Regions from separate parts of the Mesorhizobium sp. B3-1-7 genome, predicted to be linked through region 2. Evidence: predicted binding sites of a transcription regulator. Region 2 holds the regulator's gene; the other holds the start of a gene.
What was found. Region 2 encodes PhoB, which activates phosphate uptake and scavenging genes when phosphate is short. Its sites were predicted from a motif close to TGTCATNNANCTGTCAT; they were not measured.
Positions count from the first base shown of each region.

Region 1 (3,409 bases), on a different contig from region 2:
CGATCAGGCCTTCATGGGCGAGGATCGCCGAAACGCGCGGCATGGCCTCCGGCTCGACCGGACGCTGCGCCGGCGTCTCGACCTCGGCGCCGGCGGCAAGCTCGGGATCGAGCAGGCGGTGGGTGTAGTCGAAAGTCGGACCAAGCACCTGGCCGCCGGGCAGGTCCTTGTAGGTTGCCGACACGCGCCGCTCGAGCTGCATCGTGCCGGTATCGACGGGGTTGGTGTAGCCGAAGCGCGGCAGCGTGGTGCGATAGGCGCGCACCAGGAAGATCGCCTCGATCATATCGCCGCGCGCCTGGACTACGGCGAGAGCCGCCAGCTCGCGATCATAGAGCGAGCCTTCGCTCATCACCCGGTCGACGCCGAGCGCCAGCTGCTCGACGATCTGGTCGAGGCGCAGCGCCGGCACCGAGCGGTCGCCGCGGCGGCGGTCGGCCAGCAGCCGATGGGCGTTGGCAATTGCGGCCTCGCCGCCTTTCACCGCGACATACATGTCATGCCTCCATCGACTTGATGCGGTTGGTGCGCGGCAGGCAGGCGAGGCTGCCGGGCGCCGCCAGGATGATGTCGACGCCGCGCGGGAAACGCTGGTTGTTCTGCTTCCACTGCTCGACGAAATGGCGCGGCATGCCCGGAGGCGCGATCATCGACGTCTTTTCGATCCCAGGACCGTCGAGCAGCAGCGAAGGGCCCGAAGCGAGGTCGTCGACCATGAGGATCAGCGTCGTCGAGCGATCGGGATATTCTTGCGTGCCCTGCGCAAAACCGTCGAGCGCCGCCATCTCCCTGGGATTGGCGATCAAGGCGAAATGCGCGTCGGCCGGGGTGTTGGCCAAGGGCGCGCCGGTGTGGAAGCCGAGCCAGGCCTTGACCGAGGCGTGCGCCTGCAGCGGCGGATCGAGCCAGACTGGCGTGTCGTTGTCGCAGAGCGCCAGCGCGACCGCGCCTGCCGTCGCCGACAATGGCGCTGGCGGGCGGGCGAGTTGCGGCAGGTCCTGGACGGTGCCGGGGCGCGCCATCGCGTCCATGATGGCGCGGAAGACGGTCTGCGCGTCGAAAACCGGCTCGGTGAAGCCGCCGTCGATCGATTGCGTGGCGATGTCCATCAGTCCTCTCCGCGCACCATGGTGAAGAAATCCACTTTCGTTGCCGCCGTCTCGACGCGCCGCGTCTCGCGCGCCGCATCGAGCGCCGCGCGCAAGGGCGCGACCAGCTTCGTCTCGACCGCCTCGCGATGCGCCGGGTCCTGCCAGAGCGCGTCGGCGATCGCCGCGAGCTTTGCCTTGCCCTTGTCGCGGCCGAGCGCATAGGAGTGGCCAACCTTGCCGGATGGCAGCCGCACCGTGGCGCGGGTGACCGTCGCCTCGCCGACATTGAACGGCGCGCCGCCGCCGCCGATCCGCCCGCGCACCGTCACCAATCCGGTCTCCGGGCCGCGCAAAAGCTCTGCCTCGGAAGGCAGGCCCGCTTCATTCCACAGACGGGAGATCTCATCGGCCGCGGCATGCGCCAGCGTCGCCATCAAGGCCTTCCGCCCGGCCTGCTCGCGCGCTTCCTGTCCTCGCATGGCATCGATCCTTACATGCATAAAATTTGTCTATTGATATAGACAACTATACAAATTATACTCATCTCGTAACGAGAGTCCATGACGGGTGGATGACAACCCGGGAAAAATGCTTGGGGGCGATGGGTGACTGGACTGGCGGCTAGTATCGAAAGGCGTAATGGCGTGTCGCTGTGGCGGCAGATCGCCGATCGGATCCTGCAGGCGATCGCCAATGGCGATTTCGCGGAGAACGCGGCGCTGCCGCCCGAAGTCGCGCTGGCGGAACGTTACGGCGTCAACCGCCACACAGTGCGCAGCGCCATTGCCGCACTTGTGCAGGAAGGCGTGCTGAAGGCCGAGCAGGGACGCGGCACCTTCGTCTTGTCGCGCAAACGGCTGTCCTATCCGATCGGCGCGCGCACGCGCTTCTCGACCGGACTGCAAGGGCAGACGAGCGAGCGGCATATCGCGCTGTTGTCGTCATCGACGGAGCCGGCCAGCCGGCGCATCGCCGAGGCGCTAGGTCTCGCCAAGGGTGCTGCCGTTATCCGCCTTGAGACGCGCGGCGAGGCCGACGGTCATCCGGTGTCGCGCGCGACGACCTGGTTCGACGCCAAGCGCTTCGCTGGCATCGAGGCCTCTATGGCGGAAACGGGGTCGATCACTGCCTCGCTGAAGCGTTTCGGCATCAACGATTATCTGCGGCACTCGACAGTGCTGTCAGCGCGGCACGCCGACGCCGACGACCTTGCAGCACTCGATTTGCAGCCCGGCGCCATCGTACTGGTCACCGTCGCGGTGAACGTCACGCTCGATGGCCAGCCGATCCAGTTCGCGGAGTCGCGCTTTCCGGCGGAGCGGGTGGAGCTGAGGCTCTCGGCATCGTAGGAGATGCTGGCCTTGTCTCAGACCCGTGATTGATCTGCCTCACGCTGATGTCAGCCCAGCTCGGCCGCTTAATTGTCAGAGTCTTCGCGTTTGAGGAGCGCCTTCCCCCACTCCGTCGCCGCTTCGCGGCGCCACCTCTCCCCCCTCCGGAGGGAGAGGAAGGGAGCCAGCCGGCATAAGCTCGCACCTTTCCTCTTCCCCCGTCGATCGGGGGAGAGGTGTCGAGCGAAGCTCGACGGAGCGGGGGTCGACCTACGCGGCGGCGTCAATTCGGGTCAGGTTCACCGGCTGCCGTTTATGACCCGACCTCGATGACCGCCTTGATCAGCCCTGATTTCTCATGCGTCCATCGCGCCAGATCGCGCGGCGTCCTGGCAAGCGTGGTGCGATGGGTGACGAGCTTGTTCAGCGGCACGGCGCCGTTGCGGATCGAGGCCGCAACATGGTCGAAGTCGGCCTTCAGCGCATTGCGGCTGCCGACCAGCGTCATCTCGCGCTTGTGGAATTCGGGATCGGAGAAGGCGATGTCGTCCTTGACGACGCTGACCAGCACCAGCGTGCCGCCATGCGCGACATGGGCGAAGGCGGACTGCACCGACGGCGTGTTGCCCGTCGCGTCGAATACGAGGTCGAAACCCTCGCCGGAGGTTGCTTGCCGGACCAGTTCGGCAGCCGTCGCCTTCGAGCCGTCCAGCGGGGTAAAGCCGAGTTCCTTTTCGGCGAAGCCGAGGCGCTCGGCGCTCATGTCGAGCAAGCTGACATCCAGCCCGGCGATGCGCGCGAAGATCGCCGCGCCGAGGCCGATCGGCCCGGCGCCGATAACCAGCGTGCGCGCGCCGGGAGGCCCGAGCGAACGGCGCACCGCATGCGCGCCGATGGCCAGGAATTCCACCGCCGCGGCGTCGGCCAGCGACAGGCCGTTTGCCGGGTAGAGGTTCTCAACCGGCACCAGGATCTCGTCGCACATGG
Region 1 is NZ_VFTL01000022.1:73,014-76,422, reverse strand. Features, by position in the region: gene FJ417_RS19170 (carbon-phosphorus lyase complex subunit PhnI) at 1-496, opposite strand, end outside; gene phnH (phosphonate C-P lyase system protein PhnH) at 498-1,109, opposite strand; gene phnG (phosphonate C-P lyase system protein PhnG) at 1,109-1,570, opposite strand; gene phnF (phosphonate metabolism transcriptional regulator PhnF) at 1,706-2,440, shown strand; gene FJ417_RS19150 (zinc-binding alcohol dehydrogenase family protein) at 2,736-3,409, opposite strand, start outside.
Region 1: a site for PhoB is predicted at 1,652-1,668, ahead of phnF (phosphonate metabolism transcriptional regulator PhnF). Genes of this name have one in related genera too.

Region 2 (3,409 bases):
TCGTCATCGTCACCCACAACATGCAGCAGGCGGCGCGTGTGTCGCGGCAGACGGCGTTCATGTATCTGGGCGAGCTGGTGGAGTTCGACCGGACCGAGAAGATCTTCACCTCGCCTCGCGAGAAGCGCACGCAGGACTACATAACCGGCCGCTTCGGCTGAGTTCATACGAGGACATCATCATGGCCGAACATACCGTCGCCTCCTTCGACGAGGATCTCAGGCAGATCAGCCGGCTCATCAACGACATGGGCGATCTCGCCAGCTCCATGGTCGGCGGTGCGACGAGGGCGCTGCTCGAGACCGACAATGCGCTGGCGCAGCGCGTCGTCTCCGACGACGCCATCATGGACGCTCGTCAGCGCGAGCTCGACGACCGCGCCATCACGCTGATCGCCAAGCGGCAGCCGATGGCGGACGACCTGCGCAACGTGGTCGGCTCGATCCGCATGGCGGGCGACCTCGAACGCATCGGCGATCTCGCCAAGAACATCGCCAAGCGTGTCGGCTCGGTCGGCGTCAGCGCCGCGCCGCGCGACCTCACGCATTCGATCGATTCGATGGCGCAGCTGGTGCTGATCCAGGTGCAGGCCGTGATCCAGGAATATATGGTGGGCGATGCCACGGTGCTGGCCAAGCTTCGCAACGACGACGAGCGCATCGACGTCAAATACACGTCCGTCTTCCGCGAGCTGTTGACCTACATGATGGAAGACCCGCGCAACATCACCGCTTGCACGCATCTTCTGTTCTGCGCCAAGAACCTCGAGCGCATCGGCGACCATGTGACCAACATCGCCGAGAACGCCTATTATGTGCTGACCGGCACGCAATTGCCCGCCAATCGTCCGAAGCAGGACGAGACCGCAATGTCGGCGCCGGCGGCCTGACGAAAAGGTTACCCCAATGATCGCGCCACGCATCATGGTGGTGGAGGACGAGGAGCCGCTGGGGGTGCTGCTCCGCTACAATCTCGAATCCGAGGGTTACCAGGTCGAAGTGGTGACCCGCGGCGACGAGGCCGAAATCCGCCTTCAGGAAAACGTTCCCGACCTGCTCGTGCTCGACTGGATGGTGCCGGCGGTTTCCGGCATCGAGCTCTGCCGGCGTCTCAGGATGCGGCCCGAGACCGAGCGGCTGCCGATCATCATGCTGACGGCGCGCGGCGAGGAAAGCGACCGCGTGCGCGGCCTCTCGACCGGCGCCGACGACTATCTGGTCAAGCCATTCTCGACGCCGGAGTTCATGGCGCGCGTCAAGGCGCTGCTGCGCCGCGCCAAGCCGGAGGTGCTGTCCAGCGTGCTCAAGGTCGGCGACATCGTGCTCGACCGCGAATCGCACCGGGTCTACCGCAAGAAGAGCGAGATCAGGCTCGGCCCGACCGAGTTCCGCCTGCTCGAATTCATGATGCGTCATCCCGGCCGCGTGTTCTCGCGCAGCCAGCTGCTCGACAATGTCTGGGGCGAGACGATCTATATCGACGAGCGCACCGTGGACGTCCATGTCGGGCGCCTGCGCAAGGCGGTCAACAACGGCCGGATGCCAGACGTCATCCGCACCATCCGCGGGGCGGGGTACGCGATCAGGGAGGATTAGGTCCCGAGGGCCCTGACGGGTCAGGCGCTTCCAACAACCACGTTGGTGGGTAGCCGAGACGTTTGTGCTTCGTCATCCACGGGCGGAGCAAGGAGCGTAGCGACGCAGCGCAGACCCGAGGATCCATGCCGTGACTTCCACGCGCCGCTATGGCGCAGAACTCTGCACCGCTGCACCCTACGATCGAGGTAACGGCATGGATTCCAGGGTCTGCGCGCGTCGCTTCGCTCCCTGCTCCGCCCTGGAATGACGAAGTCGCGGTGGCTTCGGCCAATCTCCAACGTTGGTGCGATTCGCGGCTTCAGCGCCATGTTCGCTTAGGCCACGTTCTTCCCGGCCCCCGCTCTGGCCTGCACCCCCGGCGCGAAAATCTCCTGATCGACGAAGGTCAGCGCGCGCATGGCGCAGCCTTCGCGGATAAGCGGCAGTTCGTTCGGCTCGGTGTCGAAGGAGATCGATTCCGAGTGCTGGCCGCCGGCGGTCTGGGCGATCGCCTCTCGCAGCGCCGGCTCGATCAGGTCGAAGGCGGCCGCGCTTACGCCGACCATGGCGACAGGCGCCGGGTCGATAAGGGCGAACAGGCTGCCGAGGCCGAAACCGAGTGCTTCGCCGGCCCGGCGATAAGCCTCCCGCTCGGGTCCGTCCTCCTGCCGGGCTTTTGCGGCCAGCGCGCGCATATCGGCGTCGCCGACGTCGGTCGGCGTGGCATCCTCGCTTATTCCCATGGCGCTGCGCCAGATCGCGTAATTGCCGGCATAGGCCTCGACGCAGCCGCGGCGGCCGCAGCGGCAAAGCGCGCCGCCCGGACGATGGATCATATGGCCGAACTCGCCGCCGGAGGAATGCGTGCCGCTGAACAGCGCGCCCTTCAGCACCAGGCCCATGCCGATACCGTGCGAGAGCAGGATGGCGATGAAGTCGTCGCGATAGCGCTCGGGATCGCGCCATTGCAGCGCCACCGCCATCATGTTGCAGTCGTTCTCCATGGTGGCGGGAATACCGAATTCCCTTTCGAGGAGGTCGGCGAAAGGGATGTCGGTCAGCGGCGTGATCGGCGACCACAGCATGGCGCGTGAATGGGAATCGGTGATGCCCTGAATGCCCATGGCGATGCGGGCGACGCTGCCCACGTCGAGGTCGGGATCCCGCAGCCGGCGCCGCACGATCGCCATGCATTCGCCGATCAGCTCGTCGCGGGGCATGACGAGCGTGTCGAGGCGCTGCTGCTCCTCGGCAACCACCTGGCCGGCATAATCGATCACGGCGACCGACAGGAAGTTCAGCGACAGCACCACGGTCAGCACCGCGGCGGCTTCGGGGTTCAGCGCCAGACCGATCTGCGGCCGGCCGCGTTTCAACGCCGTCGGCTCGCTGGCCTTGCTTTCGGTGAGAATGCCTTCCTGGATCAGATCGGCGGAGATCGCCGAAATGGTCGAGTGGCTGAGCCCGGTGGTGGCAGCAATCTCCGTGCGCGAGGGCTGGCCGGCGCGGCGCACGGCCGAAATCACCATGGCGCGGTTGCGCCGGCGCAAATCGTCGTGACGGATTCCGACCGACATCGTCTCGCACGTCCTCCCAGTCATCGCGGCCTTGTGATGATGATGCCATGGCCTGTCGGTGACATGCTAGGGATAGTGGCAGAAGCCGCAGCCTGTGTCATTATTTATTGCGGATGTCGAAAAAAATGCCCTGACCCATCAAAACCCATCAGAATCGCAGTTGACAGCGTCGTTTTGCTGGATCACTATTTTTTTGAGGCTCGAAAAAAAGCCTCTATGCCGGCCTTCGGGCCAGTCTGGGTCGCGCCGCACAGG
Region 2 is NZ_VFTL01000021.1:32,388-35,796, forward strand. Features, by position in the region: gene pstB (phosphate ABC transporter ATP-binding protein PstB) at 1-161, shown strand, start outside; gene phoU (phosphate signaling complex protein PhoU) at 182-889, shown strand; gene phoB (phosphate regulon transcriptional regulator PhoB) at 906-1,595, shown strand; gene FJ417_RS18275 (ROK family protein) at 1,913-3,154, opposite strand.